One region of the Methylomarinum vadi genome, then DNA from elsewhere that is predicted to be linked to it. Evidence: riboswitches for the same ligand, from Rfam matches in the RefSeq annotation. Region 1 holds a riboswitch; the other holds the start of a gene.
What was found. A riboswitch is a leader RNA that binds a small molecule or an ion and turns the genes downstream of it on or off. The one in region 1 is predicted to bind cobalamin.
Positions count from the first base shown of each region.

Region 1 (15,879 bases):
CTTGATTTCCAATTGCAATTTGGGGCGTTTCTTCAAGGCGACGGCCAGTTCATCGAGTTTATGGCGCTGATCCTCTATTAAGGTGGCTTGTCCTGCAGGAAACGCTATGTTGCTGATGTCTTTACCGCCTTCGATCAAGGAGGCGATCGCATTGAAAGGGGAAGAGACGATCTTGGTGATGACATTTACCAGCGCGTCGTCCACGATGCTGGCTACGCTGAATTTAGGGTCTTCCAGACTTCCAGTGATCGGCACATCGAGAGCGATTTTTCCGTTGCTGTCTTCCAGCAGAGCGATGGCGAGATTTAACGGCAAGGACACCGCTTTCGGATTCTCCACTTTATCGCCCAAGACCAGGTGTTCGATCAACAGCTTGTTCGAGGCGGTCAATTGCCGGTTTTGAATCTTATAACGCAAACCCAGGGTGAAATTGCCCTTCTCGATCTTGCGACCGGCGAATTGGGCCATGTAAGGGGTAATCAACGGCATGGGCATGCTGTTAAAATCCAGCGCAAATTCCGAATCTCCCTTATATGGACTGATTTGGCCTTCGATCTTGACCGGCGCCAGGTCGTCGACCTTGCCGGCCAGTTTGATTCGCGTGATGTCGTTGCGCGCCGTAGAGATGCTATCTATTGAACCTTGTAATCGGTTGAGATAGGCGGAAAAAGGCATTATCAGCGACAAATCGGCAAAATCCGATTCGCCTCCGCTGATGTCGATGCGGCCGATTTTGAATGTCGGCGCGGGTTGCCGAGGTTTCTCTGCCTCGGTTTGGGCAGCGGCTGTTTGTTCGGTTGCTGGTTTGGCGACAATCACGTCGTTAACGTTAAGGCTCTTGTCTTGTTTGATCAGAACACGGGCATAAGGCTGTTTTAGCGTAATGTTGTCGATGCTGTAGCTGTTCCCCGCGATATCGAAATTCATCTGTTGCAGGCTCAACTCCCCCCATTTCAGGAAGTCCTGGTTGGAAATCCGGTCTTTGCTGGCGAAGTCGCTGATTCGGCTATCGCCTTGCAGGGTGATGGCCAACTCCTGCTTATCTTGTTGAAGCAGGGCGATATGCGTATCGGCACTGAACAGCCCCGAGAGGATATCGAGTTTGGCGGCCTTATCGGCATAGGGTTGAAAATCTTTTAGCGCGATGGCATCGGCTTTGAACCGTAAGTCGGCTTGGAACGGCTCGAGCGAGGTTTCGCCGGTGAGCGAGATTTTGCCGCCGTCATTGACGGTCAAGGATAAATTCAGCGGCACAGTGGCGCCTGCTTCACTGCTCAGGTCTTGGCTCTTGAAGTCGATATTCGACAGAGCAATCGTGGCGGGCCTTGGTAAGGTGTTGTCGACAAAGCGCAGGGCGAAATTCTCCATGGCCAGCCGGTCGATGATGACCGACCACGGTTGCTCTTTTCCGGCAGTTGGTTTGGTTGCAGCCGTCGTCTGTTTTTGTTCGCCTCCCATTTTGAACAAGGACTGATAATTGATGCTGCCGTCGGCGTTCAGCCTGGCCTTGAAAGCGGCATCGTTGGCTGAAATGTCGGTTATCTTGACGGTTTTGTCGGCTAGGTTGGCGTTGATGCCGGAGAGTTTGAAATCCGGTATGTCGATCAAGACATCCGGCTGAGCTTTTTCCGAGATTTTTACATCGTAGATTTCGACCTGGGCATTGTCGATCAAGAGACGGGGACCGGTCGTACCGTCGCGCAAGTGGTATTCGGCCTCGATCAGCTCGCTGCCTTTCTGTATTTCGAATTGCACCGCATTTTTCAGGAAAAGTTCCCAAACTCGACGGAAACTGACCTTTTCGAGCGTTATGTTGCCGTCGGAAAATAAAGGATTTAAACCTAGCGTGCCTTGCCAAGTAAAAGAACCGCCGGAGGCGAACATCAGCGAGAATCCCAACTGCGATTGCCCATCAAGTCGGGTAGTCAAGTTGTGCAACGTCAGGTCCAGCGGGTAAATATCCTCCCGTTGCGATTGCGGATAAAAATTATCCTCCCAGGTCAATTTGCCTTGTGCAATCGTTACCTGTTCAAGGGTGACCGGAAACATTTCGCCATTGTTCGATTGATTTTCTTCATCCGGGCTCTGCTTTTGGTTAAGCAGGTCGGAAAAATTGAAGTCGCCTTTGCGGTCGCGTTCGACAAAAACATAAGGTTGGCTCAGTTTGATTTGATCGAAGGTCAGGGTCAGGTCGATGATCGATCGCCACATGTTTAGGTTGACATAAAATTGCCCGAAACTGGCGAAAGGACTTTCATCTCGACTGGTGAGGGTAAATCCATCGACGGAAAATTCCAACGAGAACGGATTGAAGTGGATGTCGTCGACCGACGCTGAACGGTGCAGTTTTTCCTGCGCCAATTTGGGAATTTGATGGGAGAGAACGGCGGGAAACACGAGGAAGCCGGCCAGCGCATAAAGCAGTATTACGCCGGTCAACGATAACAAGACTATTTTATTTCTCGACGATAAAGTCAGTTTTCCCATGATTCACTCTCGCGATAGGAGTGTAACGGCGTCATTAAACCTATTGTTCGATTGTCTTTCCCCAATGTTCTTAACACGAACGACTAGGGATTGCCAAACGATAACATAATTCCAGCAATTCCCAATTAGGATAACAGAGAGGGCTTGGGGGTGTTTGGCGAGGATGTCGGCGGCAGGGATGCCGCCGTCAAGACCCCAAGGACGGGTTCACGGCGTTCCTCGACAGACACGCCTCAGGCCCTAAACACCGCTAAAATGCTCAAGCTGAGAATTGCTGGCATAATTCATTGAGTGGAAAGAACCAGGGCGGTTTGCAACTGGCTACGGCCGAAGCGTGCCATCGCCGGAAAATCCCTTTTCGGCACCGGCACATAGATATTGTCGGTCATGCTCGAATGCTGCCCTTCCTCCATGTCGGGATCATGGATATAGACGAAATGCGCATCGTGCGCCGTGATCACGACCCAATGCGGCGCCTTGTTGCGGTTGATGCGATAGGTACTGATCAGAACCAGCGGAATGCGGCCGGCGTCGAGGTGCTCGCACAGTTCGTCCAGCGAGACCCGGCGGTAATGGATCCGGACGGACGTCTTGCGCAATTGGCGCATGAAGTCTGCCTGCACCAGCGCAATAATTTGGCGTTTCTCCGGGCTGCGCACGCTGTCGATAAACAAAACATCCTCTTCGCTCAGAAACATTTCCACCGCGAAACCGCGCCGGTAAGCCGCCAGCGCCAGGCCGTGCGGGCCGCAGCCGCCGTGCCCGGAGGTCATGAAAATCGTGGTCGATTCGCGCCACAATTGCAGCTCCAGTTCCTGGCTTTGTTCCAGTTCCGGATTTAAGGCGTTCATCGCCATCAACAACGATGCAGGGCCGCAGGTGAATTCGGTGGTTTGCCGGTAAAACGGTACTTCCAGGCGGGTGACCGGTTGCGGGTAAATGATGCGTTTCTCAAAGCACAACGCCTCGCTATGGTCTTCGTAATAATCCAGCTTGCGGTCGAATTGGCGATAACCCAGGCGCCGGTATAAGGCGATGGCGCGTTCGTTGTCCGGGCGTACTTCCAGGCGCAGATAGACGCAATCGTGCTGTCGGGCGCAATTTTCCAATGCGCCGAGCAGGCTCGCAGCCAGGCCGCTGCCGCGGTGTTCGGGCAGTATCGCCAGCGAATAGAGCCGGGCCAGCGAGGTGCCGCGGCGATACAGCAACAAACCGTAGCCGGCCATGATTCCTTCCGCCTCGACGACGATGAGTTCGGCATGGGCCTTTTCCAGCATCCATTGAAAATTGCGTTGCGTCAGTCGGTCTTCGCTGAAGCAACGGTTTTCGATCGCGACCAGCGCGGGAATGTCGGTTTTGTTGGCCTGGCGAAAGCGCGGTTCAATCATTTGCCAGCCCTTGCATGGCCTGTTCGATGACCTGGGCGCAGCGGAACAGCACCATTTCCTGCCAGTCCCGCTTGGCCGGATAAAAATAGTCGCGCAGGCGTTGCCGCGCCGCGTTTTGTTCGTCCTGCCCGACGTTTTTGTGCCAGCAAACATTTTCCTGTTGTAACGCGGCAAACATTTCAGCGACGCTGTAGGTGCCGAATTCCAGGGTGACATAACATCCCCGATCGCCGATCGCCGGATACCAGGCATAGTCGAGCAAGCCGTACTTGGGGACGGACGTGGAGGTGCCGCGAGCCGGTTCGGTCACACTGTCGCCGAACCAGCGTTTCGCCAGTCTGGTGCTGTTCGATGCCGGCGGATGGTCGCAGATGATTTCGCCGTAGCCGTAGGGACCCAGCCCGGAATGAATGTCGATCACCGTCAGGCGCCGCCTTTCGGCCAGGCGATAGTCGGCGATGATCGTTTCGATGACGCGGCGCGACCAACTGGGGCGCTCGCCGCCATAAAACAGGCCGTCGGCGAACTGGTATTGGCCGCCGCTGATGGCTTGTTCCAATGCGCTTTGTCCGTGTTGCCGGCGGTAAGTTTCCAATATCTGTTTGCCGCTGGCGGCCGCGCCTGGGCTTTCGGGCAACAGCGCGTCCGCCAGTTGCCGGTAACCGCGGTTGTCGGGAGGCTGGCCGAAATCGACGAAGTTGCGGTTCAAGTCGACATTGTCTTCGTTGACCCGGCGGCAATGGGCAAAACCGAACGGATTCAACGCATGGATCAAGAGAACGGCGCTGTCCGGTTGAACCAGGCTTTCATGGCGCAGCCATTGCGCCTGGGCCGCCGCACCGCAAAAGCCTTCCACGCCATGCGTGGCGCTGATTACGACCAATACGTTGGCTGCCTGTTCCGGACCCAGCCAATAGGCATCGGTGGCCAGAGGCAGGCGCTCGCTGCTCAATGGATGGTTGAAGGTGCGCAGTTTGCCCTCGGGGTGTTTGCAGGCGTGGCGGAATTTCTCCCGGGCGTGGCGGTAATCGGTGGCGAAGCAATCCAGGTCGAAGGCGTAGGGCATGGTTGTCAACGGTAATCGTTATGCAGGCGTTCCAGGCGCCGCAGAAACTCGGCCATCACGGTGCGGTATAGGTCCTCCCCCAGCCAGGCGTCCTCGATGCCGCTGTCGATGCTGGGGTTGTCATTGATTTCGATGATGACGTTGCGGTCGGGCAGTTGCTTCATGTCGACGCCGTATAGCCCGTCGCCGATCAGCTTGACCGCGCGGCTGGCGGTTTTGATGACGTCTTTGGGTACCTGATGGACCGGCAACGTGGTGAAGCCGCCGCTTTTGGTCTTGCCGTCGCTGCCGTGGTTATAGATCTGCCAATGGCCGCGGGCCATGAAATATTGGCAGGCGTAGATCGGTTTGTTGTTGAGAAAGCCGATGCGCCAGTCGTAATCGGTCACGACATATTCCTGGCACAACAAAATAGCCGAATCCTGGAACAAGGAACGGCACTGCTTTTCCAGTTCGGCGCGGTTTTGCACCTTGACCACGCCGCGGGAAAAGGAACCGTCCGGTATCTTCAGCACCGCCGGGTAGCCGAATTCCTGTTCCAGTTCCTCGTAATCGAGCGGTTTGTCCCGCATCAGCAGGCGAGTCCTGGGCGTGGCGATCTTGTGCGCGGCCAGCAGATCGGCCAGGAACACCTTGTTGGTGCATTTCAGAATCGAATCCGGGTCGTCCAGTACCACCATGCCTTCGCTTTCGGCGCGCTTGGCAAAACGGTAGGTGTGGTGGTCGATCGCCGTCGTCTCGCGTATGAACAATGCATCGTATTCCAACAGGCGGGCATAGTCGTGCGGACCTATGACCTCGACATCGAGGCCCAGCTCGTTGCCGGCGCGAATGAAATGCTTGATGGCTTTTTTATCGCTGGGCGGAAACGCTTCTTTGGCATTGCACAGTATCGCCAGATCGAAGCGGAAGCGTTTGCGGGGACGTGGTTTGCGCCAGATTTTGCGGCTGTAGCCATCGATGGCGTTGGCGAACAGGGTTTGCTCTTCGTCGTTCAATTCGGTCAATTTGCCGGGGTTGATGGCATCGATTTGCCAATGCCGTTCGCGGCGACTGAAATCGACCAGCAGGATCGGGCAGGGGTACAGCTCGAACAACCGTCGGCCCAGTTTTTCCAGGCTGGCCTGCGAGGACTGGCCGAAAAAGAACTTGACCCGCAGATGGCGCGCGTCGCCGATGTCGCACTTTTCCAGATAGCGGTTCAGGTCGTTATCGTACAAGCGATAATAACGGTGGTTGGCCAGGTCATTGATGCTGCGTATCGACGGTATCACGCGTTGGCCGCGTGCTTCCGCCAATAACGAGCAATAATAACCGGTACTGAGGTAGTCGTAATCGCCGCACAGGTTGATGACGCGGGTCTTGCTCTCGGGACCGGTCACCGGGGCCGACAGGTAGTCCTCGACACTGATGAGCTCGTTACTCGGATAATAGGGCCGCCAGTCATCCAAATGATCGACGACAATATGAAGGGTTTGCATGGTGTTACCTGATGAGTCTATGCAATGCGACGCTAAAGGGGAGGCAGTCATAATTAACGCGATAATAAGCTTAATCCGGCAAATTACAATAGCTAGCCGAAAATTTAGTCAGCGGCAAAAAGCGCATAAATTGATCTCCCGATGGCGGATTTTCGGGGGCGGTGCGAAAGGGCGATCATAAGCGGACCGCTATCTATCGCGTTCTCGCCATTTAAATTGTCGGCATTGCTCATGAGCTGGTTCCGTGCTAAAAACGTTTAAGCCTTTTTAAATCTTCCATTGACGATGGAATCCCGATGAAACGATTGTTTTTTGCCTTATGCCCGAATGATGAAACCCGGGATAAGGTAGTCAAATTGAGTCGAGCGATCAAGAAAGACCACTTGAGGAAAGTCAGGGCGGACAATATTCATATCACCCTGGTGTTTTTAGGCGATGTCGACGCCAATCAGGAGCAAACTCTCAGGGCCCGGGCGGGAAGCATCATTGAGCCCTCCATGGACATCCTGTTCGATCGGTTGGCCCTGTGGCGCAGGCCCGGCATTTTGTCGCTGACCTGTTCGCAACCTCCGCAGCCGCTGTTGGATCTTGTCGCAGAATTGACCAGAATAACCGTGGGCTGCGATATCGATGTCGATACCAGGCCATACAAGGCTCATGTGACACTGGCGCGGAAGGCCAGATTCAAACCGGAAATCGAGTTTCAGCCGCTGTCCTGGCCGGCGGATAGGTTTGCGTTGATGGAATCGGTCAGCACCGACCTCGGCGTTCAATACCGGATAGTACAGAGCTGGCCTTTAACCGTGGAAAACTGAAATGTTTGTTTACTCGTTACCGATTTTTTTTCATGAAATGAGGGTAGTCGAACCTTGGGAACTGCTGTTGGCGACACTGATGTTGGCCGGCTTTTTCTGGATCAGCTCTCCGGAACCGGCAGCCGAGCATGTGTATTTCGAAGGTTATGCCGGGCTACGCCATTATCTGCTGCGGGCGTGGCTTGGAAAAGCAACGCTATGGCAGGTTTTCTGGCCGTTTTTTCTGTTGCTGAACGGGATTTTGTATGCCGTCGACACCGTGGCGAAAAGAGGAGAGTTTACCGTATCGAGCTGGGACGAGGTCCATTTCATCTTGTTGACGCCGGTGTTGTTTTGGACGTTGTGCGTTTGGCGTAATTCGGCGAATTGTCGGTCCAGGTTTTGGTCGGCGTTGGCTCGGTTGACAGTGTTGGCGGTTTATTTTGAATATGTCCTGAAATTAATCATTCGTTTGGACTATCCGCGCCTATTTTTTAATTGCCACGAATTTTTGTTGGACTATGGCGTGTGTTTCTAGATTATGCAGCGCCTTCGTTGATTTTTTTGTCTTTCTTCGCAGCTTATCCCACGCGCGGACACGTATTTTACGGTCACTCAAAAACCAAGGGAAGAACAAAAACGTAGCCATTTTTACCACGTCTGATTTATACTGATTAAACGATAAGGTGCTTCGGTCCGCATTTGTGTACCGAAGTTAAACGGGAAGTCCGGTGAGATAGTTGTCTATCGATTCCGGCGCAGCCCCCGCTGCTGTAAGCCTGATGAATCGTCCTGATGCCACTGCGCAATTTGTGTGGGAAGGTGGACGACTTCAAATGACGGTAAGCCAGAAGACCGGCCTGATCGAATGTATGGTTGCCGACTCGGTGGGAGAGCGCAAGCAGGAGACCTTCTCGTAATCCGTCTCTGTACGCGTCATTTTCCTATCCAGTCTGCTCCCGAAATCCACTTTGTTCGAGGAGACTGTCATGTTTTTTCAATCCACGTTTTCCCATTTGGCTACCGCGCTCGATGCGCGCGTGATCGCCGGCCTATCCATGATGTTGTTTGGCGCAGCAATGGTGCTGGCCGTCGGTTTTACGCCGCTTGCCGAAGTGCACAATACGACCCACGACACCCGTCACGCCACCGGCTTTCCTTGCCACTGATGGGCCTGTTTAAGTCTCTATTGTTGACAGCCGGCATTTCCGGAATTGCCGCGGCGATATTATTGTCCCTGATGCAAATGCTATGGGTCACGCCGTTGATCTTGGAAGCAGAGACCTTTGAAGTCGGCCTTTCGTTAGCGTCCGATATATCAGCCGACGCCATTGCCGGTCATGAACATCCTGACGAAGCCTGGCAGCCCGAGGACGGCTGGCAGCGAACGCTGGCGACCATTAGCAGCAACATCGTCATGGCCATTGGCTTCGCCCTGATGTTGACGGGCGCCTATTGCTTACGCAGGCCTTCGCGCTGGACCGGCGGCCTGTCTTGGGGCTTGGGCGCTTACGCGGTGTTTTTCGTAGCGCCAAGCTTGGGGCTGCCGCCGGAATTGCCCGGCACCGAGTCCGCCGAACTGGTCGCTCGCCAATATTGGTGGCTGGCGACAGTTTGCGCGACGGCCGCCGGCTTGGGATTGTTGTTTCTGCAAAACCATCAGGCCTTAAAGCTGGCCGGCGCCTTGTTGATATGGCTCCCGCATGCGATAGGCGCGCCGCAACCGGTCGTCGCGGCAAGTCTGGCGCCGGCGGCCTTGGAAGCGCAATTCATACAGGCGACCGCAGTCAGTAATTTGCTGTTCTGGCTGGTTTTGGGCGGTTTGTCGGCGGCGTTGGCGATTCGTTTTCAGCCGAAAAAGCAAAATCCACTTTCGCCCGCGAAGGAGAGCGCACATGGCTAAGGTCTGGTTTGTCGGCGCCGGCCCGGGCGACCCCGAATTGATGACCGTCAAAGGACAACGCTTATTAGCTCAAGCCGGCGCGGTGTTGTTTGCCGGTTCTTTGGTGAATGAAGCGGCCACCTTGTACGCCCCGGCCGGCTGCCTGATTCGAGACTCCAAAGACATGACGCTAGACGACATCACCGCATGGCTGATCGAGCAATCCCGCCAGCATGAAACCGTCGTCCGCTTGCAAACCGGCGATCCCTGCCTTTACGGGGCGTTGACCGAAATGGTGAGGCCGCTGGATCAGGCCGGCATCGCCTGGGCGGTAGTACCCGGCGTTTCCTCTGCCTTCGCAGCGGCGGCTGCGGCCGGGGAAACCCTGACCTTGCCGGAAGTCACTCAAACCGTGATCTTGAGCCGGGTCGCCGGGCGCACGCCAATGCCGTCCGGGGAAGAACTGGAAGCCCTGGCTGCTCATCGCAGCACCTTATGTCTTTTCCTGTCGATTACGCTGCTGGACAAGGTGCAAAAAGCCTTATCGGCCGCAGGTTGGCCGGAGCATGCCCCCATATTGGTGGTGCAAAAAGCCAGTTGGCCCGGTCAGGAAAAAATCGTTCGCGGCACTTTGCAAGACATTCGAGAGCGTTGCCGCGCCGAAAAAATCAACAGCCAGGCTATGATTATCGCCAGCCCGGCGCTCGGCGCTCGCGATTGGCCCGAGATTCAGCATTCCAAACTCTACGATGCCGGTTTTTCGCATCGCTTTCGCAAAGCCACGAAAACATGAATCCAAACTTACAGAAACAAACCGTTTTATTGGTCGGCCACGGTTCGCGCGAAGCCTCTGGCAATCAGGAAATTCTTGCCTTCGCCGACGCATGGCGACAACGCCAACCGCAGCACCATGTCGAAGTCTGCTTCATCGAATTTGCCGACGTGCTGCTGGACGACGGCCTGGATACAGCGGCGCAACGCGGCGGCCAAGTCGTGGTCGTGCCGTTGATTCTAAACGCCGCCGGCCACGTCAAAATGGAAATCCCCGAGCATATCGAACATGCGCGTTTACGCCATCCAGCGGTCGAGTTCATCTATTGCCGGCATCTGAGTGCTTGCGACGAAATCCTGACCGCGATGAAGCGCAATCTCAGCAAAGCGATGCATGCCTTGGATGTGCCGGACCCGCGCAATACCGGCGTCATCGTGTTGGGGCGCGGTTCGTCGGACCGGGTCGCTAACGGCGAAGTCGCCAAAATAGCGCGCTGGCTGTACGAAGAAACAGATCATGATCTGGTCGATATCGCCTTTACCGGCATCACCCACCCGCGTTTGGAATCGGTGGTGCAGCGCCAGATCAAGCAAGAGATGCGGCAGATTGTGGTGTTGCCGTTTTATCTGTTCACCGGCACTTTGATCGAACGCATACGCCGCCAAGTGGAGCGGCTGCAAAGCCAGTATCCGCAGGTGAACTTTACGCTCGGTCATTATCTCGGTTTCGAGAACGAAATCTATGATTTGCTGGAGCAACGCATCGCGGAAGCCACTACCAACACCCAACCAATGATGATGGAATGCGACGGCTGCAAATACCGCGAATTCGCCGCCGATCATGGCCACGGTCATCATCACCCTGCTTGAAAACGCCTTATGAACAATATCGTTACCGAACAACTGACCGATGCCGGTCGTCGAATCGAACACGACTCCTTTGCCATCGTCGATGCCGAAGTCGGTTCGCATGCCTATTCGATTGATGAATGGCAAGTGGTGCGGCGGATGATCCACGCCACGGCCGACTTCGAATTCAACGGTTTGACGCAGTTCTCGCCGCAGGCTGTAACCACAGGGGTGCAAGCGCTATTAAGCGGTGCGCCGATTGTGGCAGACGTGGAAATGATTTGCGTCGGTTTATCCAAGCCGCGCCTGAGTCATTTTAACGTGAGCACCCATCAGTTCATCGCCGACGAAGATATCATCGCTCAGGCCAAAGCAGAAAACAGCACCCGCGCCGTACAAGCCATGCGCAAGGCGCAAGGCTTGAATTTGCTGGATGGCGGCATCGTCGCGATCGGCAATGCGCCGACCGCGTTGCTGGAAGTGGTGCGCATGGTGCGGGAGGAAAATCTGCGGCCGGCCCTGGTCATCGGCATGCCGGTCGGTTTCGTGTCGGCCGCCGAATCCAAGGCGCTGCTCAGTGAAATCGAAACCATACCCTGGATCGTCATCGATGGCCGTAAAGGTGGTTCGACCTTAGTGGTGGCGGCCATCCATGCCTTACTGGCTTTGGCCGAAGCCCAACAAGCAAGATAGGCAGAGTCGAAGCGTGGAGCGTAAAGCCAAAGGCACCCGCAAAGGCTACACCACCGGCGCATGTTCCGCGGCAGCGGCGCGGGCCGCGACTTTGGGCCTATTGACCGGCAGCGTGCCGGAAACGGTCGAATGCGAATTGCCGAACGGGCAACGGGTCTGGTTTAGCGTTAGCGATGCCGTTTGCGACGGCCTATCGGCGCATGCGGTGGTGATCAAGGATGCCGGCGACGACCCGGACGTCACCGACAAGGCCCCGCTGACCGCAGACCTGCGCGTGCTTCCCGAGGCGACGGGTTCGGTGGTTTTGAAAGGCGGTGACGGCGTCGGCACGGTCACGATGCCGGGCTTGGGTTTGGAAGTCGGCAGTCCGGCGATCAACCCGGTGCCGCGCCGTAATATCGAAGCCAACGTCCGCGCCGCCGCGGGACCGTTGCTGCGGCAAAAGGGCTTGGAAGTAACCATTTCGGTGCCGGGCGGTAAAGAAATGGCGAAAAAAACCCTGAATGGCCGATTGGGCATAGTCGGCGGGATTTCCATTCTGGGCACGACCGGCATCGTGCATCCGTATTCGACGGCCGCGTTTCGGGCCAGCGTGATTCAAGGCATCGAAGTGGCCGTGAACCAGGGCCAGACTGTCGTGGTATTGACCACCGGCGGCCGCACCGAAAAGTTTACGATGCGCGAGTTGCCCGAACTGGCCCCGGCCTGCTTCGTGCAAATGGGGGATTTCCTGAAATACGCGCTGGACACCGTGGTCAAGTGCGGCATTCGTCACGTGGTGATCGGTGGCATGGTCGGCAAGCTGACCAAGATCGCCCAAGGCGAAACCATCACCCATGCCAACCGCAGCGCGGTCGATACCGGTCTGTTGGCGAACATCGCCGCAGAAATCGGCGCTCCCCCGGCCGTTTGCCAGGAAATCAGCCAATCGGAAATGGCCCGTTACGCCAGCGAGCGCATGGAAGAGTTGGGCTTGATCGATCCGTTTTACCGGGCATTGGGCCGGCGCGTCATCGCCACGTTACGCGATCGCTATGCCGGACAATTTCATTTACGCATATTGATGTGCGACTTCGATGGCAACAAGCTGGCCGAAGTCGCTGGAGAACTTTGAGATGATGGAACCCTGCCGAATCATCGGCGTATTGGATAACGGCAGCCGCAGTTTGACAGCCGACGCCTTGGCGCACCTACGGCAGGCCGAGGTCGTGATCGGCGGATCAAGATTATTGGCTTTGTTGGCCGATGCGATAGCGCCAAGCGCCGAACGCCGAGACCTGACCGGGCAATTAAGCCAAGTGCCGGTGTGGATAGACGACGGCCAACAAGCCGGCAAAAAAGTCGTGGTCGTCGCGACCGGCGACCCCTTATGCCACGGCATCGCCCATTTTCTGATCGGCAAACTCGGCCGCGAGCGCCTCGACATTCTGCCCAACCTGTCCATGCTGCAACTGGCCTGTGCGCGTTTCGGGCTGGCGTGGCAGGAAGTGCGCATCGGTTCGGTGCATAGCCGCGATGTCGGCGAATGGCTTTGCGGCGCCGATGCCCGGCATGGTTTGTATCGTCTGTTGCAACTATTGCGTCAATCGCCGTTGACGGCGGTGTTGACCAGCCCGGACAACACGCCTGACCGCATCGCCCGGATGCTGCAATTGGAAACGCTGTCCGAAGATTACGACATCGCGGTGCTATCCCGGCTGATGCAAGCCCAAGAAGCTAACTCGGGCTGGCTGCCGATCGATGAGGCCGCAGGCCGCCGTTTTGACTATCCTAATATCGTGTTGATTCGGCGCAAGCCGGTTAAGAAAGAAGCGCTATTCGGCCTGCCAGATCAGCGCTATCAACAACGCAAGCCCGATAAAGGTCTGATCACCAAACGCGAAGTGCGCGCCGTGTCGTTGGCGCGGATGGCGCTGAAGCCGAACAGCATTGTCTGGGACATCGGCGCCGGTTCCGGCTCGGTCGGTCTGGAAGCCGCGCGATTGTGCCCGCAAGGTCATGTCTACGCGATCGAGAAAAACGCCGAGGACGCGGCCATCGTGACGGCCAACCGGAGCAGTTTGCGAGTCAGCAACTACACGTTGCGCCTCGGCCGCGCGCCGGACGGCCTGGATAGTTGGCCGGATCCCGACGCGGTATTCATCGGCGGCTCCGGCGGGGAATTGCGCGATTTGATCGTACTATGTCTAAACCGCATGCGCGACGAAGGCCAGTTGGTGATGAACTTCGCGACGCTGGAAAACCTGGCTGCGGCCACAGAAGTCTTAAAAACGACCGGCGCCGACTGGGATGTGGTGCAGCTGCAAGCCGCGCGCAGCAAACCGATATTGAATATGAACCGCTTGCAAGCCGAAAATCCGATCTGGATCGTTTGCGCGCAATGCGGCGCGTCACAGGAAAGCAAGCATGAATGAACATAACGCGATAACGTGCGCACAAATAGGATGTGCCGACGTTAGGAGGCGCATCTGTCGCGATTACCGATGCGCTTCACGGTGTTCAGCACATCCTATGAGTGTCTCAGGAAAGCAACCATGAATGAACATAGAACAGGTCGTCTGTTAGGCGTGTCGTTAGGGCCCGGCGATCCCGGCCTGATCACCCGCCGCGCCTGGGAATTTTTGCAACGACGAGATTGCTGTTGGACTTATCCTGTCCGGCGCAAGGACGCCGACAGCCATGCCTTGCAAATCGTCTTGTGCGGCGGTTTAACGCTACCGCCACAACATGCGGCGTTGATCTTTCCGATGACTCACGATACAGATATTTTGGCCGGCTACTGGCTGCGCGCAGCCGAGACCGTGTTGGCGCATTTGCACAGCGGCCGGGACGTGCTGTTTCTGGTCGAGGGCGACGCCTCCACTTACTCGACGTTCGGTCATCTGGCCCGCACCGTGCAGGCTTTAGATGCCGCCGTCGCGATCGAAACCGTGGCCGGCGTGCCGTCTTTCAACGCCGCCGCCGCGCGGGTGGCGATGCCGCTGGCCGATACCGACGAGACCGTCGCGATCATACCGGCCGGTTATGGCATCGGCATGATCGAACGTTTGCTGGACGATTTCGACACGCTGATATTGCTGAAGGTCAAACCCTTATTAGACGACATTATCGACTTGTTGCAACGCCGCAATCTGCTAGCACAAGCAGCATTCGTCGAGAAAGCCGGCGCGCCGGAAGAACGGGTCGAGCGAGATGTCCAGCGTCTGCAAGGCGCAAAGGTCAATTATCTATCCCTGCTATTGATCCGAAATCCGCACCGGCAGCGCGGCGAATTGATTCGCGGCTGCCGTAAGAAAACATCAACCACTGAATTGGAGTCATAAGCACCATGACCGAACCCCGTATCGTGCTGGTCGCGATCACTAAACACGGTTTGTCGCAAGCGCTAAGGCTTGCAGCACAATTACCCGAAGCGCATTTGGCGGTTTCGGAAAAATTCGCCGCCGATTTGCCCGATATCGCCAATCCCATCGAAATACTGTCAGGCGCGTTGCGCGCGAATATCGGTAGGCTGTTTGAAAATTACGATCAGTTAGTGATGTTTATTTCGCTGGGCGCGGTGGTTAGGCTTATTGCACCGTATCTCAAATCCAAGGATGAAGACCTCGGGGTGGTCGTCATCGATGATGCCGGGAAATTCGTGATTCCGGTGTTATCCGGCCATGTCGGCGGGGCCAATGCCTTTGCCGAACGCTTGGCGGCGCTGTTGGATGCGCAAGCGGTATTGACCACGGCTTCCGATGTCGGCAAAACCATCCCGGTGGATATTCTGGGCCGGGAATTGGGCTGGCGGGTCGAGGCGCCGAAAATCAACATCACCCGCGTATCGGCGCATGTCGTCAACGAAGAGCCGATTGCCCTCGTGCAGGAGGCCGGGGCCAAGAACTGGTGGTCGCGGCCGACGCCGCTGCCCGGCAATATCCATCTGTTCGAGCGTTTCGAGGAGGTCGATCTCGACCGTTATCGCGCGGTGCTGTGGGTTACCCGACGCGACATCGAGCCCGGCTGCTGGGACAAGCTCGCCGAACGTCTGGTGGTGTATCGTCCGCCGCTGGGGCAGGATTCATGAAAGTCATACTGGGTCTGGGCTGCGACCGCGATACCTCGACGGCTACGGTGCAGAGCGCGGTCGAGCAGGCTTTGGCGCTGGCGGGCTTGGACAAGCGCGCCGTCGCCGGCCTGGCGACCATTGACAAGAAAAGCGACGAGACCGCGATTTTAGAGTTAGCGCAGATGTACGGCTGGCCGTTGCAGTTTTTCAGCGCGCAACAACTGGCGCGAGTCGACGTTCCGAATCCGTCGGAAACCGTGCGCAAATACATGGGTACGCCCGCGGTGGCCGAAGCCGCCGCGCTGTTGGCGGCCAATGCGACTATGTCGGCCTTATTGTTGGAAAAACACAAATACCGCGGCGAGGACGGCAAAAACGCCACGGTTTCGATAGTCAACTTGAGAGAGTGATGAACAA
Region 1 covers NZ_JPON01000001.1:3,648,033-3,663,911, forward strand. Annotated here, with positions in the region: gene EP25_RS0118230 (DUF748 domain-containing protein) at 1-2,487, opposite strand, end outside; gene EP25_RS0118235 (GNAT family N-acetyltransferase/peptidase C39 family protein) at 2,772-3,875, opposite strand; gene EP25_RS0118240 (DUF2817 domain-containing protein) at 3,868-4,941, opposite strand; gene EP25_RS0118245 (RimK family protein) at 4,947-6,422, opposite strand; gene thpR (RNA 2',3'-cyclic phosphodiesterase) at 6,719-7,237, shown strand; gene EP25_RS0118260 (hypothetical protein) at 7,239-7,754, shown strand; cobalamin riboswitch at 7,884-8,094, shown strand; gene EP25_RS0118270 (CbtB domain-containing protein) at 8,206-8,385, shown strand; gene EP25_RS0118275 (CbtA family protein) at 8,385-9,119, shown strand; gene cobM (precorrin-4 C(11)-methyltransferase) at 9,112-9,891, shown strand; gene EP25_RS0118285 (sirohydrochlorin chelatase) at 9,888-10,739, shown strand; gene EP25_RS0118290 (precorrin-8X methylmutase) at 10,749-11,411, shown strand; gene EP25_RS0118295 (cobalt-precorrin-5B (C(1))-methyltransferase) at 11,425-12,525, shown strand; gene cbiE (precorrin-6y C5,15-methyltransferase (decarboxylating) subunit CbiE) at 12,488-13,825, shown strand; gene cobI (precorrin-2 C(20)-methyltransferase) at 13,946-14,734, shown strand; gene EP25_RS0118310 (cobalamin biosynthesis central domain-containing protein) at 14,740-15,480, shown strand; gene EP25_RS0118315 (cobalamin biosynthesis protein) at 15,477-15,872, shown strand; gene cobJ (precorrin-3B C(17)-methyltransferase) at 15,872-15,879, shown strand, end outside.

Region 2 (15,879 bases), 1.3 Mb from region 1:
GTTCATCCTGTTGGTGTTTTTATGAAATCGATTAGAGTCCGGCAGACGGCGAATTGTTAAGGTAGCGCTGCAAAAATTCCGGAATCCGTCGTTCCAGCCAGTAGTGCGGCTTGAAGGGGACGCGGCCGGAGATGAAGCCTACATGGCCGCCGCCTGCCGTCGTTTCCAACCTGACATGGGCGGATAATTCGTGTTTCTTGGGCAACACTTCGGGCGTCATGAAGGGGTCGTCCAAGGCCTGAATCAACAAGGTCGGCACCGCGATTTTTTTAAGATATTGGCGCGAGCTGGACTGGCGGTAATAATGCGTGGCGCTGTCGAAATCGTGCAAGGCGGCCACGACCTGGTCGTCGTATTCCCAAAATGAGCGGATTTTCGATAAATTACCCAGCCTGGCGATCTTATCGGCTTCCTGGGTATTGCCGGCGTTAAGCAAATAACGATGCTTGTCGCGGATATAGTGTTTTAACTCGCGGATCAACCTGTCGCGGTAGACTTTGCTGAAACCCTTGTCCATGGTCGTCGCGCAGATATCCAGTTGCAGCGGCACGCAGACCGCTACGGCAGCCGACAGCTTAAGCTTGACGCCTCGTTCGCCCAACCATTTAAGCAAAACGTTGCCGCCCAGGGAAAAGCCGACGGCGGCCAATTTAGCGTTCGGTTCGCGTTGGCGCAAGGTGCGGTAGACGAAGTCGATATCGCCGGTGTCGCCGGAATGGTATCCCCGGGCCAGACGATTCGGTTCGCCGCTGCAGCCGCGAAAATTCAGTGCGACGCTGCGCCACCCTCGATCCAACAGTGTTTTTTGCAAACCCGTGACGTAACCGGAACGGGAACTGCCGGTCAGGCCGTGCAGCAAAATCGTCAGCGGCTTATTTCCCGCGCCGCACCAGTCCAAATCGATAAAATCGCCGTCCGGCGTATTCAATCTTTCCCGCCGCAAAGGCAACGATGTTTTTTCCCTGCGCAGCAGCGCCGGATACAGCGTTTGTAAATGGGCATTGCGTAGCCACCAGGCCGGCTGGAAAGCGTGGCGTTGAGTCATGCTTCGCCGCTGGTCTTGGCCTCGACGCGGAAATATGGCGGCAGTCGCAGACCGTACCAGGAGTCGGTGTGCAAATAATGACGGATCGGGGTCTTGATCAGCAACAGCAGCAAGCCGATGGAATAAAGGCACCAGACCGCCGCCCATTCGTTCATGTTATTAGTGGTCAAAAAGGACAGCAACGGTCCGGTGATTGCGTGGTATAGAACCACTTTCCAGGAACCGTAGAGCAACGGCAGCAGAAATGTGGCATAAATGTAGGAATTAGCCATGCCGATACCTCCCTTGGCCGGAATCGCCCAAGCGATATGCCATTCGCCGGAGGTGGAGCAAATCCGTTCGCCGCAAAATGGCATGCTGAATTTAATATCTGAATTAAATAAAAGTTGGTAGCTTTTATCGAAGCAGAACTCTCCCCACGAGAAAGGATAAATACGCATCATAAAGACGACGGCGGCGGCGAAACACAGCGTATAGACCCAAAGAGCGATGCGCTGTCGCATGGGCGGCGGAATAAAATGCATCGCGACGGCATTGACGAAGAACGGCTGAAAGGCGATATGCATATAGCCGAGAAAGGTGGCGACCTGGTTGCGCGGATTGAAGCATTGGTCGATTACCGTGTAGGTGTTGGCCTGCAATAACTCCATTAGGGAAAAATACGCGAGCGCGGCGCATAACGCTTTAGACTCGCCTTTCCTATAAAAATACGCGGTACTGCTAAATCCGGCCGTTGCCAGGACAGCCGAGGCCTCTCCACTCCAACACATACGCTATTCCTCTGTTATTATTTTAACTTCCGACAACGCTTCGCAACGTAAATCTAACCCGAATATTTCATGATAGAGGCGGGCAAGTTTGTTGATATTTGATAAAATTCAGTTACTTATATTGAATTTAACCAACAACTTGCCCATGACAAATTGTACTCCAGCTCAGATAGAATTTCCTCCCTTAAAACGCCGTAAAATAGACGCCCAATTCAGTGGTGGAGCGATCACCAGTGATGGCGGTGTGCTGTTGTTAAGAGCGATTGACCAGCAATTAGGATTAACCGAACGGATAGCGGCGCAGATTCCTGACGCCAGAGCCCCTGACCGCGTGCAACACTCTGTGCTCAACCTGCTCCGTCAACGGGTTTATGGCTTGGCGTGTGGGTATGAGGATTTGAATGATCATGACACGCTCAGAAATGATATCGCCTTTCAGACGGCGGTGGAAAAGGATCAGACATTGGGCAGCCGATCCACCTTGTGCCGGTTTGAGCAGCAGGCGGATCGCGCCTTGATGTGGCGCGTTCATGAGGAACTGGTGGCGCAGTTTATCGCTTCGTATGAGACACCGCCGAAATCGTTGGTCCTGGACTTCGACGCCACCGACGATCTTTATAGTGGAAATCGGTAAAGAGACGCTGTTTCTGCTGTTCGCTTTGGAACTGTTGCCGGGCTTGTTCAATCCAGGGTTGGCTTAAGCGCGTTAAGCGTTTATTTTTGGCCAACCCGACAATATAGTGAACGCGATGCCGCTCGCACCAACTCAGCATCTTATGGCGACAAAAACCGCCATCGCCGCGAAACGTGATGTCAACGTCCGGCCAAGCCTGACGCAAGCGCCTGACCAGCAACGCCAGAATCGCCCAGCTGTGCTTGGCGCCATCAATATTGCTGGGGCGTAGATAACTGACCAAGCAATGATGGCCGCAAAAGACATACAACGGCAGGAAACAATAGTGCCGATAGTAGCCATGAAAAAAACGTCCGTCCTGTTCGCCATGAACCGGATCATCGGTGGCGTCGAAGTCCAGGATCAACGATTTCGGCGGTGTCTCATACGAAGCGATAAACTGCGCCACCAGTTCCTCATGAACGCGCCACATCAAGGCGCGATCCGCCTGCTGCTCAAACCGGCACAAGGTGGATCGGCTGCCCAATGTCTGATCCTTTTCCACCGCCGTCTGAAAGGCGATATCATTTCTGAGCGTGTCATGATCATTCAAATCCTCATACCCACACGCCAAGCCATAAACCCGTTGACGGAGCAGGTTGATCACAGAGTGTTGCACGCGGTCAGGGGCTCTGGCGTCAGGAATCTGCGCCGCTATCCGTTCGGTTAACCCTAACTGCTGGTCAATCGCTCTTAACAACAGCACACCGCCATCACTGGTGATCGCTCCACCACTGAATTGGGCGTCTATTTTACGGCGTTTTAAGGGAGGAAATTCTATCTGAGCTGGAGTACAATTTGTCATGGGCAAGTTGTTGGTTAAATTCAATATAAGTAACTGAATTTTATCAAATATCAACAAACTTGCCCGCCTCTATCATGAAATATTCGGGTTAGATTATAAGGCTCGTTTTTGCTGTACGCGCCGCCGAAGGCGACGACCTTGAGGTAAAAGCTGGCGATTGACGAACCCGAATTGGTGTAATTCACCGATTCGCTTGAGCCGACATTGGCGCTGCTTCTTAAGGTTCTGCCGGAGCTGTTCAGCAAGTAAAGATCGTAGTCCCTGGCGGGCCCGGTCATGTTCACCGTCAGATCCTGGCCGGCAAGCAGTTCGATCTTGAAATAATCTTTGTCGATCGAGTTCTCGATATACCCGACGATAGTCGTGACCGCGTTGCCGACGCTATTGGCCGTTTGGGTGGTGCCGTTGCTTTCCCTTTCGTGATAAGTCGTTGCTCCGGGGCCGGTGTTGTCGACCGTGAAAGCGACAGCCTGGGATGTGCCGACATTGCCGGCGGCATCGTAGGCCTTGCCGACCAGCGTATGGCTGCCGTTGCCGAGTGTCAGCGAGTCGAGTACCAAGGAGTAAGGCGCGGTCGTATCGTAGCCTTTCAGGACATTGTCGACATAAAATTCCACCTTGCTGACGCCGACGTTGTCGCTGGCCGTGGCGTTGAAGGTAATGGGGCCGCCGTTGCCGCTCGTGCCGACCGCAATGGTCGGTGCTTCGTCGTCTTCGGTGGCGTTGTTCACCGTGAAGGTTACCGGCGTGGAGGTACCGACGTTAGCGGCGGCGTCATAGGCTTTCGCGATAAGCGTATGGCTGCCATTGGCCAGCGTTTTGCTGTCCAGTGTCATGATGTAAGGCGCGGTTTGATCGCTTCCTTTCAAGCTGTTGTCGACGTAAAACGAAACTTTGACGACGCCGACGTTGTCGGAGGCCGTGGCCGAAAACGTGATGTTGCCGCTGGAACCGCTTACGCTGGCGCTGACGTTGGGCGCGACGTTATCCTCTCCAGTGCCGCCATCGCCGCTCACGTTCAGATTCACCTTGTCCAAAATAAAGCCGGTGGCGAGGGCCGAATCCTCGGCGCACAGGAAATAGACCTGGACGGATCGCCCCTTGTAGGCGGAGACGTCGTGGCTATGAAGTTGATAGCCCGCTTTCGCGTTCAGATTGCTGTGGGTCGCCAAAGTGGTCAGAATGTCTCCGGAGGTGTTGCGTAGCTGCACGGCCAGGGTGTCGCGGACCGAACTCGAGGTTTCCTCGGTAGCGATATGCAAGGCGTAACTCAGCGTCGCCGCTGGGGTGGTGGCGGGAATGGCGACGGTTTGGAACAGGGCGACGCTTTTTTGCGAGCCGCTGCCGCAGAACTTGGCCATCTTGGTGCCGTCGTAAGGCGTTTCGTTAAGTATCGCGCCGATCTGCATGCCGGTCGTATTCGACCAGCCCACGCCATAGCCTTTCTCGAAGCTGCCGTTACGAATCAATTGGCCGTTGTTGATGGTAATGGTCTTGCTGGCGTCAGTATATTGCCCCGTGGTGTCGGTCGCCCTGGCTACCAGCGTATGCGCCCCGTCGTTCTGCATCCGGGAGTCGTAGTCCATCGTATAGGGCGGCGCGGTTTTCGTTCCGACTAAGGCGCCGTCCAAGAAAAACTCAACCTTGACGACGCCTTGGTCGTCGCTGGCGCTGGCGCTGAAAGTCAGAACGCCCTTGTCGCCGTTGACGCTGACGTTGACGACGGGCGGATTGTCGGGCCCGGTCCAAGGGTCGCCGACATTGATCGCGGCGAAGGCGTTCCAGACGGCGATTTCCTCGGGGCCGGCGGTGGCGTATAAATCCCTAGCCGCGTTGATGCAGGCGATTCGCGCGCCCAAATAATCGGTCGAAGAGGTCATATAGACGGTCATGGCGCGAAACCAGATCTTGGCGGCCTTGTCGTTGCCTATGCCGGTCATGCCTTGCGGCAAATAGGTGGACGAGGTGTCGCCGCTGGTGGTGGCGCCCTGGCTCAGGAAGTAAAAGGCGCGATTCATCGGTCCCGAACTGTAATGCACGTCGATATCCTTCAGACCGGGACTCCAGGCGTCGGGACTTTTGCCGTCCTTGCTGGGTTTGTACAAGAAGCGCATTTTCAATGGATAGGCGGGCGTCGTCATTTGCTCGCCGTGCGTCCAGTTGCCGCCGGTATCGGGAATTTTGTTGCCTTTTCCGTTGGCGCCCCTGGAATAAAATTCCGCCATCGTTCCCATGATGTCCGAATTGGCTTCGTTCAAGCCGCCGGACTCTCCCTTGTAAATCAGGTCGGCCGTCATCGTGCAGACGCCATGGGAGTATTCATGGGCGGCGACATCCAGCGCGGTCAGCGTCTGCAGCTTGGTGCCGTCGCCATAGGTGATGCATTTGCAATATTTTGAGTAGAAGGCGTTGTCGTAGGCGTAGTCGTAATGCACGCGGGCGTAGGTCGCGGTGCCTTGTCCATCGAGACCCTGGCGGCCGAAGACGTTCTTGTACATGTCCCAGGTCAATTGGATGCCGTAAGCGGCATCGACCGCGGCGGTCTGGCCGTTGGCGGAGGTGGTCGGCTCCGGGTCCTCCTGGTAATTGTTGCCGTCGCCCCAGGTATTGTCGGCATCGGTGTAAAGCGTGCCGGTGCCTGACGTGGCATGATCCAAGTTGTAAACCATGTTGCTGCCGCTGCTGGGCCGGGTAGAGTCCTTCAATTCGAATCCGCTGGTCACGCTGTTGCTATTCAGTGGCACCGTGCCGCTGTATTGGCTCTTGCCGGCGCCGATGGCATTGGCCGTCATCAGGCTGTCCCATTTTTCGATGATTTCACCGTTGTGGGCATCGATCAAATAATCGGTGTGTTGGGTATCGCCGAGTTTGTTACGTTCGGTATGGACGTAGTAAGCCAGTCGGTAACCGGTTACTTCGGTCGCGAAATCGGCCGCATTGGGTTCTTGGCGTCGTCTTAGCGCTTTGTTGGCCTGTAAATGCCTGATCGTTTGCGGATAGATCACCAACTCCGGTTCCGGTTTCAGGGTAAAACCGGCGCGAGGCGCGTTGTCATGTTCGATGACGGCGAGGGCTTCGGCGCCGGAAAGCTTGGGTTCGATATCGACCCGAATGTCCGGTTTGAGCATCGAGGTCGGGGGCAGCGCCATTCTATTGGCCTGGGTATGGGTAATGGCCTCGCCGCCCCAAACGCGGATGCCATGATAATACTGTTGCAAACGCACATGGGTATGCCCCAGCGCGTCCTGTTGCAGATTCTTTACTTGAAACGAATGATTTTCGTTTAGGCCGAAGGCATCGCGCATACCGAGCAGTTGTTGCTGGGCTTTCAGCGCCAATTCCTCACGGAGGGTATCCGCTGCTATCGAGTATGGCGAAAGTGACAGGGAGGCAACCAGAGTTAACGCGAACAAGAACCGATTCATAACACACCCCTTTTAATTATAATTTTCGCGGGATTGCTTCGGCTGAGCCTTTGAACCTCCATTGTTACCGCTAGCCCGAATATTTCATGATAGAGGCGGGCAAGTTTGTTGATATTTGATAAAATTCAGTTACTTATATTGAATTTAACCAACAACTTGCCCATGACAAATTGTACTCCAGCTCAGATAGAATTTCCTCCCTTAAAACGCCGTAAAATAGACGCCCAATTCAGTGGTGGAGCGATCACCAGTGATGGCGGTGTGCTGTTGTTAAGAGCGATTGACCAGCAATTAGGATTAACCGAACGGATAGCGGCGCAGATTCCTGACGCCAGAGCCCCTGACCGCGTGCAACACTCTGTGATCAACCTGCTCCGTCAACGGGTTTATGGCTTGGCGTGTGGGTATGAGGATTTGAATGATCATGACACGCTCAGAAATGATATCGCCTTGCAGACGGCGGTGGAGCAGGATCGCACCCTCAGTAGTCCATCGACCTTGTGCCGGTTCGAACAGCGGGCGGATCGAGAATTAATGTGGCGCGTTCATGAGGAACTGGTGGCGCAGTTTATCGCTTCGTATGAGACACCGCCGAAATCGTTGATCCTGGATTTCGACGCCACCGATGATCCGGTTCATGGCGAACAGGACGGACGTTTTTTTCATGGCTACTATCGGCACTATTGTTTCCTGCCGTTGTATGTCTTTTGCGGCCATCACTGCTTGGTCAGTTATCTACGTCCCAGCAATATTGATGGCGCCAAGCATAGTTGGGCGATTCTGGCTTTGCTGGTTCGGCGCTTGCGTCAGGCTTGGCCGGACGTTGACATCACGTTTCGCGGCGATGGCGGTTTTTGTCGCCATAAGATGCTGAGTTGGTGCGAGCGGCATCGCGTTCACTATATTGTCGGGTTGGCCAAAAATAAACGCTTAACGCGCTTAAGCCAACCCTGGATTGAACAAGCCCGGCAACAGTTCCAAAGCGAACAGCAGAAACAGCGTCTCTTTACCGATTTCCACTATAAAGCCGGCACCTGGAAACGCCGACGCCGTGTCATTCTTAAGGCCGAACACATGAGCCAAGGGAGTAATCCCCGCTATGTCGTAACCAATCTGGACGGCGATGCCCAAAGCCTTTATGAACAAATTTATTGCGCCCGCGGCGACATGGAAAACCGGATTAAAGAACAACAGTTGGATCTGTTTGCCGACCGCACCAGTTGCAGCCTGTGGTGGCCGAATCAGTTTCGTTTGCTGTTATCCACCTTGGCCTATACCCTGATCCAGGCGATTCGCCGAATCGCCCTCAACAACACCGAACTAGCGACAGCCACTTGCGCCACCATTCGCCTGAAATTGTTTAAAATCGGTGCCGTCATCATTCGTAACACCCGTCGTATTCGACTGCTGTTCAGCAGTCAGTATCCGTTTCAATCCCTGTTTAAATCCGTTTGTCAGCGCCTGTGCCCTGATTAGTACAAACAGAGTGCTGTGCCCGGCACGCTGATAAACAATGGGGTAAGGGGAAGTTGCGCCTGAAAAACGGAAATCAATGCTTAATTCCCTTTTTGACCGCTCAATTTCTCCTTACGATCGCATGTTTTAAAACAAATGAGGGTTTCGATAGGGTTTCAAGGGACTGATGAAATATCCGGGCTAGGGAAGACAATGCCGTTGTTGAGAGAGTCGCGATCCGATAAAGCCGAAGGTGTCCGCCTGCGCAGCATTCCTTAGCTTAAACGGTTGTTCGCTTTATTAGATTTTATCCCTAGCTAGTGTAATGTTTTTTGGCTTGGGTAGACAATAGGAAATGTAGAGGGTAGCAATCGGCAACAATTATTGAAGATATGGCGGCTTGTCAGGCGTTGATTTTTGCTAGTTTACGAATCGTTTACCGCTCGAATCGGCTTGCGGCATAGGCTGCTTGGGAGGGAGTGAACACGTCCTTGTGTGTACTGCTGTCGAAGCGGTTGCTTGATTTGGGCGATTAAGCTTTAGGAGATTCCTTTTCCGTCGCCGTAGCGGCTAACAGCTTGAATAACCGGCTCACGCCGTAAATGCCGAGGACGTAAACGACAGCATATTTCAAATAAGGGGGGTAATACATCATGACGCGGTTTATGTATTCGGCCCAGTTGCTGTCGGGGTATCTGCCCGATAACAGATAGAAACTGCCGTTGGAGATCAAAAAGCCCATCGAAACGGAAGCAATCAAAATGGCGAATTTTATCGCTAAGTGAGAAGCGTTATGGCCGGTAAAACGTTTGCAATATTGGCCTCCGAACCAAACCGCACCATAGGTCGCGATCAAAAAGACGTAAGCGGGCGAAACGCAATAGCCGCTGACGCCGAGATGTCCGATGGCGATATAGTCCAATACTGCGGCTTCGACCAACAGGGCGACGAACAGCGTGATGCCGCCGAACCATAAACCGCTCAGAAAAAATACCGCCACCGAGGCGTCCGGTAACGACACGGGGCCACCGTAATGATGAATGCGGGTCGCGGCCATGACAACCATCAGGGCGAATGCGCCGGGTTTGAGTTGGGCGGGGAGTAGTTTGCTTAGCATAATGAATCCTCAGTGTTAAATTGATAAATCGGGTAAGACGGTTAGGTCACGCCCTCCATGGCGACTCCATTCAGTTATTATAATGAATCGATACAAAAAAGTTTCTATCCGCAGTGTTATAAGTATCGGCGAGTTGATATTGTTTATCCAGCAGATTCTTCAGTTTGGCGCTGATGCGCCAGTGCCGGTCGAAATGATAAGCGGCCCTCAGATCAACTGTGACGAACCCTGCCACCTTGGTGCTGTTGCTGCTATTGTCAAAACTGTCGCCGCGCGCCAAAATGCTGGCGCCGACATCGATCGCCTCGAATGAGCGGGACAGGTCGTAAGTCAGGATTTTCTCGGCCCGGCGCGGTAGCCGTTTGTTGGTGATGCGGTCTTTGGGGCTCAATAGCTGAAATCCTAGCTTGTTGTGCCAGCCGAGAATCTTCGCGCCAATTTCCGTTTCGATGCCGTCGATTTGCGCCTTGTCGATATTTTCCGGCGGCCAATTAGCGATCAGGTTATCGATATTGGTGTGGTAAGCGCGCACTTCCCAGTTCAGCCAGTCATGAGCGCCGGCCAGGCCTGCTTCGAAGGTGGTCGATTCCTCGGGTTCCAGATTGGGATTGCCGCCGCCGAAGCCGGTGTTCGGCCAGAACAGTTCGTTGAATGTCGGGGCCTTGAAGGCATTGCCGAAACTAGCGAAAGCGCTGATTCCATAGTCCCAGTTAAAACGCCAGCCGAAACTGCCGGTGACATAGTCGCCGAAGGCTTCGTTTTCGTCCCAGCGCAGCGAGGCGTTGATGTAGTGACGCTCGAACAGACGGCTGTGTAATTCACCAAAGATGCCGACGCCATAGCGTTCGCTCTCGGTAAAATCGGTGCTGCTATCGACTTCATCCAGGCGGTAATCGGAACCGAGCACCAATTGATGGTCGTCGGCCAATTGCAATTCGTTCAGCCAACTGACGTTCCAGCGGGTGGTGCCGAAGCGGCTGTAAAAAGAACCGTCCGGCGCGAAATTATCGTTATCGTCGCGGCTTTGCCCCAGCCGTAACGTCGAATGCCAGATATCGGTTATATCCGCCGCTCCGGATAGGCCGACCACCTGATTGACGAATTCGGTTTTGTTCGGGGTGCCGTCGAAATCGGTGCGTCCTTCCGTCCTCATATAAAACGCTTCGATTTCGGCGTTGTTGTCGAAACGGTACCCGAGCTTGGCGTTGAGGCCGGTGTTGTAATAACCGTCGTTGTCGGGATCATCGACCCGGCTGGTCGGTTCGCGGGCATCGAAGCCCTGGGTATTGATATGCGAGGCGGAAAGGGTGTACCAGGCCTTGTGCCATTTGCCGCTGATCGAGCCTGAAGTTTGCAGGGTATCGTAATTGCCGCCTCCGGCATCGAGCGTGATGCTAGGCGTTGCCTGTTGTTTGCCTTTGCGCGTGAAAATCTGGATCACGCCGCCGATGGCCTCGGAGCCGTACAGGCTCGATTGCGGCCCGCGTATGATTTCGACGCGTTCGATTTGATCGACTGGCAGGTATTGAAACGGTGACGTGCCGCTCGTAACCGAGCCGGCTTTGATGCCGTCGATCAGCACCAAGACATGATCGGAATTGGTGCCGCGCATGAAAACACTGGTGTTTTTGCCCATGCCGCCGTTCTGGGTCATATCGATGCCGGTGGTGCGTTGCAGCAGTTCCGGCAATGTGTTGACCTGATATTGCTCGATATCGTTACGGGTATAAACGGTGGTGGCCGCCGACAACTGGTTAGTGGGAATGTCGGCCCGTGTAGCCGTGACGACATAGTTAGGGAGCTGGACCGATTCGTCGGCCAATGCCGGACTGATTCCGGCCAACAAGAACGTGCTGAAATAAACTTTATACATTATATCCTCTGCGCCGCCCGCGCAAACGAAAGCTGAAATAATCGCAGAGGAAGGAATGAGGAAAAGACAAAAGGGAATGGCCTTGTCGCTTTCGTACACAGCCCTCCGCTGCACCGAGATACTCTCAGGCAGGTCTCCGGGCTCATAAGTGGCGGAAGCCAAAACTATCGCCTTCCCATATCCTCGGACACAGTGGCATATGACGGTTCTTTTACTTATCTACCGTTGCGGGGGCAGCGCCGGCCTTGTTGTCGAACAACGCACCGGCTTCCCTTTTAAGCCTGTGATGAAGTCACCAGGCACCAGAAAGCAAGAGGCGAATTATAGAGAGTCAACAAATAAAGTCAAGGTTGAGAGAATAGAGGGGACGTTTGCAACGATGTAATAACATCCAAAATACACTCACACTTTGCGCGCTATATAAATGTTTTAATGAGTGAGAAAAAATAGCAATTCGTCCCCAAGCAAGTCGGCTAAATGATTTTTTTACACGATATCGCTCGAATTTTTGCTAAGCCCATCGTCTGATGTATTGTTATACCTATTATCTGTCGAACAATACATGGCAAATACATGAGTGAGACTCAACAAGCTTTTTATTTTTTAAGCGTCGCTCTGGCCATCGGTCTGATGATCGGCCTTGAGCGCGGCTGGGAAGAACGCGAGGCGGAGGAAGGCGGCCGCATCGCTGGAGTGCGCACCTACGGCTTGATCGGCCTGTTGGGCGGAGTTGCATCCTTGCTGACGGAACAGCTCGGTTCGCTGGTCTTGGGTTTGGTATTCCTCGGGTTGGCGGGCATGCTGACCGTGGCTTATGTGGTCAATATGCGTAAGGGGAAAGATGTCGGCATCACAAGTCTGATTGCGGCGTTGTTGACCTTTTTTCTGGGCGCGCTGGCGGCAAGCGGGGAAATAGCGATTGCCGCGGCGTCGGCGGTGGTGGCGACGATGCTGTTGAGTTACAAGCCGTTGCTGCATCGTTGGGTGAGTCATTTGGAAGGCAACGAGCTGAGAGCGGGAATCAAACTGTTACTGATTTCGGTGGTGCTATTGCCGATTTTTCCGAATCAGGGTTATGGTCCCTGGCAAGCCCTAAATCCTTATACGATCTGGTGGATGGTGGTATTGGTCGCGACCATTTCGTTTGTCGGTTATTTTGCCATCAAGATCGGCGGCGCGAAACGGGGATCTCTCTTTACCGGTTTGTTCAGCGGCTTGGCCTCGTCCACCGCGCTCACGTTGCACTTTTCCCGGTTGTCGCGTTATCGCGACGGAGCAATGGCATCGATACTGGCGATGGGGGTGTTGCTCGCCTGCGGAACCATGTTTCCGCGCATGTTGCTGGTCGCGAGTTTGATCAATCCCGATTTATTCAAGTTACTGTTGGTGCCGGCGGCGGTGATGGCGCTGATCTGCTATCTGCCGGCACTGTGTTATTGGCGGCTGGCATCGCACAAGAAAGCGGTCGCGTCGGTGCCTTTGAAAAATCCCTTGGAATTAACCACGGCGCTGAGTTTCGGCTTGTTGCTGGCCATCGTTATGTTGCTTGGAAAAGCTTTACAGAATTGGTTCGGCGAAGCCGGGGTTTTGGCGCTCTCCGCCGCTTCGGGCGTGGCGGACGTGGATGCGATTACATTATCGCTGGCGCGTATGAGTCAGGATGATTTGGCAGTGCAAATAGCGGTGACCGGCATCATTATCGCGGCTAGCGTCAACAACCTGATAAAAAGCGGGATGGCAACTTTTATCGGTGGACGCCAAATTGGTATTCGCGTCGGGCTGCCTTTGTCGGGCAGCGTTATGGGCGGCGGAATTGCGGTTTGGCTCTGGGTCTGGTAAATCGAAACCCGGTGACTATTGGCCAAGGACCTTGGCGATGGCGTCTTCCCACAGGTTGAGCGGTTTGGTAACCGGGCTGGAACAGGTGTCGTAGCCTTGGTATTCGAGGCCGTGAAAGACGTCGTCCCGCAACCATCGATACGCGACCGGCGAACTTTGCTTCAATCGTTCGGGAATCAGCACATATTGCGCCACCAGTTCGGCCAATTTCTCCTGGATTCTGCCGTTATAGCGGCCTTCATTGACTTCCCATAAATATTCGAAGGCTTCGAACCATTTCGACGGCCATAGCGCCAGTTTAGCATTCAGGATTAATTTCGCTGTGGCATTGTCGGTGGACATCTTGCGGTACCAGTAAAAGAAGTACAGATCGTCGGTGCCGTTCCAGAAATGGAAGTTGTCGATGGTATGAGCGATTTCATGAATCAGGATGGGCAGGCGGAAGTCAACCAGGTATTTTAAGTTAATGTCGCGGTACATCCTGCCATCCTTGGCCTTGTCGAAGGCCTTGATCGTGAAGATGATCATATTCTGGCCGCTGAACACTTGCGCGACCGTTTCCCCCCTGAAACCGGTGCCCGGTACGATCATCAACGGGCGGGTGTGATCTGTCCAGACGCTGGTGCCGTAATCTTCCGGGAACGCCTCCTTGATCAGGCTTTGTATATGCGCCGGAACTTTTTCTATCGCTTGCTCCAATCGTTCCATCGGTTTTGCCCGGCTGATCGTTTGCCGCAGGAACGGCGGAATCTTCCGGATGCCTTTCTCGAAGACGCGCAGATGGTCGTCCTTAAAACGGGGAATGCGGTAATCGTCGCTGTGCTTGATGATGGTCTTGGTGTCGTAGAATAGCGCCAGGGCCCTGAGCGCCGCTTCCTCGCTGTCCCAATATTTCTCCAGCACACACAGATCGGGCGACGAACGACCGGCGCAATCTTCGCGAAATTCCTGCAAATCCTCCAAATGACGCGGGTGGGTGTGGTCGGTTAATACCGCAACGGAATGGGAACGCAGATCCGCCGCGTCCTTTTCGTAATAAGCGATGACCTGGCGCAGTTCTGCGATGGGTTTATATTGGTTGTCGCTGGTCGCGCACAGCAATGAATTGTCTTGGGAGAGGGTGAAAAAGCGGTTTTGAAACAGTGGGGGCGCGTTAGCGGGGTGGTGGGCGCAGGCGAGTGCCGGAGCGATGAGGAGGTACAGTAATTGCCATTTGTTAAAAAGCGTTCTCTGTTTTCCCCTCATCGCTCGACCTTGTGTTATTCGTCGAAACCAATGCTGTCCCAAAGCGCTTCGACAAAAGTTTTCTCGCCTTCGCTTTCTTTCACCGGGGGGCCGTCGGGATAGTTTTGCTTGTACACCCGCTCCGCATCGGCGGCCAGGTCGGTCAGGTTAAGTTTAGTATAGGCCTGCCGCATGATTTGCAGGGCATAAGGGACGGCCGGCGTGCGTTGGTATTCTTGCACGACATGGCTGGCGCGATTGGCGGCGGCGACATAGGCGCGTCGTTTCATATAAAAGCGCGCCACGTGAACTTCGTACATGGCCAGATTGTTACGCAGCGCAATCATGCGCTGTTTCGCATCGGGCACGTATTTGCTGTCGGGGAACCGGCGTATCAGTTCGGCGAAGTTATCGTAGGCGTTGCGGGCGTTGCCGGGGTCGCGTTGCGAGGCGTCGGTGGGCAGAAAACGGTCGAGAAAGCCGATGCCGCGATTGTAATTGACCAAGCCTCTCAAATAATAGGCATAATCGACATTGGGATTTCTGGGATGAATTTTGATAAAACGGTCGGCGGCGGCGATGGCAGCTTCCGGGTCGTCGTTTTTGTAATAGGCGTAGGCGACATCGAGTTGGGTTTGCGCGGCATAATCGCCGAACGGATAACGCGCTTCCAGCGTTTCATAGAGCTTGATCGCTTTTTGATAATTGCCGGCCTCCATGGCGGCTCGCGCCTTTTCATGGAATTGTTTGGCGTCCCAGCCGGTGTATTCGGCATCGGAACCGGAGTCGCCCGATTGCAAATTCTTCAATGTTTCGCAGCCCGGCAGCAGGGTCAGTAAGGTTAGAAGAAATAAAATTTTTATGAAAAGAAATCGCATATTAATGACAGCACGTTGTAATATAGCGGGTTTTTTGTGATTTTTTAAAGCCCGGGCTTATCGCCACAGGCGAGTATAACTTAAAAACAGTTGGATATGGCTATATTAACGGCAATTGTCCCCGATGAGCTAGCGGGAATGCGTCTGGATCAGTGTTTGGCGGAAATGTTTCCGGACTATTCGCGCAGCAAACTGCAAACCTGGGTCAAGTCCGGACGGGTGCTGGTCGACGGCCGCACACTGAAAGCAAAGGACAAATTGGTCGGCGGCGAGGAGATCAGGCTGGATGCCGAGGCGGAAGTGGTTCTGGAGAATGAGGCCGAGGATATTCCGCTGGATCTCGTCTATGAAGACGAATCCATCTTGATCGTCAATAAACCGGCCGGATTGGTCGTACATCCGGCCGCAGGCAATTGGCATGGTACTTTGGTCAATGCGCTGCTCAACCATGACCCGAATCTGAACACATTGCCCCGCGCCGGCATCGTACATCGCCTGGATAAAGACACCAGTGGTTTATTGATGGTGGCAAAAACATTGCAGGCCCATCATAGTTTGACCGAGCAATTACAGGAACGCAGCATCAACCGCGAATATCTGGCCTTGGTCAAGGGTTGGATGACCGCCGGCGGCACGATCGATGAACCGATCGGCCGGCATCCGGTGGACCGCAAGCGCAACGCCGTCAGAGAGGACGGCAAGCCGGCCGTGACACACTACCGGCTAGAACGGCGTTTCAAACGGCATACACTGATCAGGGTCAAATTGGAGACGG
Region 2 covers NZ_JPON01000001.1:2,340,837-2,356,715, reverse strand. Annotated here, with positions in the region: gene EP25_RS0111775 (hydrolase) at 32-1,045, opposite strand; gene EP25_RS0111770 (DUF5765 domain-containing protein) at 1,042-1,815, opposite strand; gene EP25_RS22515 (transposase) at 1,961-2,449, shown strand; partial or broken gene EP25_RS0111760 (IS1380 family transposase) at 2,415-3,293, opposite strand; gene EP25_RS22510 (Ig-like domain-containing protein) at 3,344-6,718, opposite strand; gene EP25_RS0111750 (IS1380 family transposase) at 6,881-8,194, shown strand; gene EP25_RS0111745 (hypothetical protein) at 8,706-9,290, opposite strand; gene EP25_RS0111740 (TonB-dependent receptor domain-containing protein) at 9,361-11,163, opposite strand; cobalamin riboswitch at 11,274-11,485, opposite strand; gene EP25_RS0111730 (MgtC/SapB family protein) at 11,737-13,002, shown strand; gene EP25_RS0111725 (hypothetical protein) at 13,018-14,247, opposite strand; gene EP25_RS0111720 (outer membrane protein assembly factor BamD) at 14,262-15,104, opposite strand; gene rluD (23S rRNA pseudouridine(1911/1915/1917) synthase RluD) at 15,201-15,879, shown strand, end outside.
Region 2: another riboswitch for cobalamin. It lies ahead of EP25_RS0111740 (TonB-dependent receptor domain-containing protein); the one in region 1 lies ahead of EP25_RS0118270 (CbtB domain-containing protein).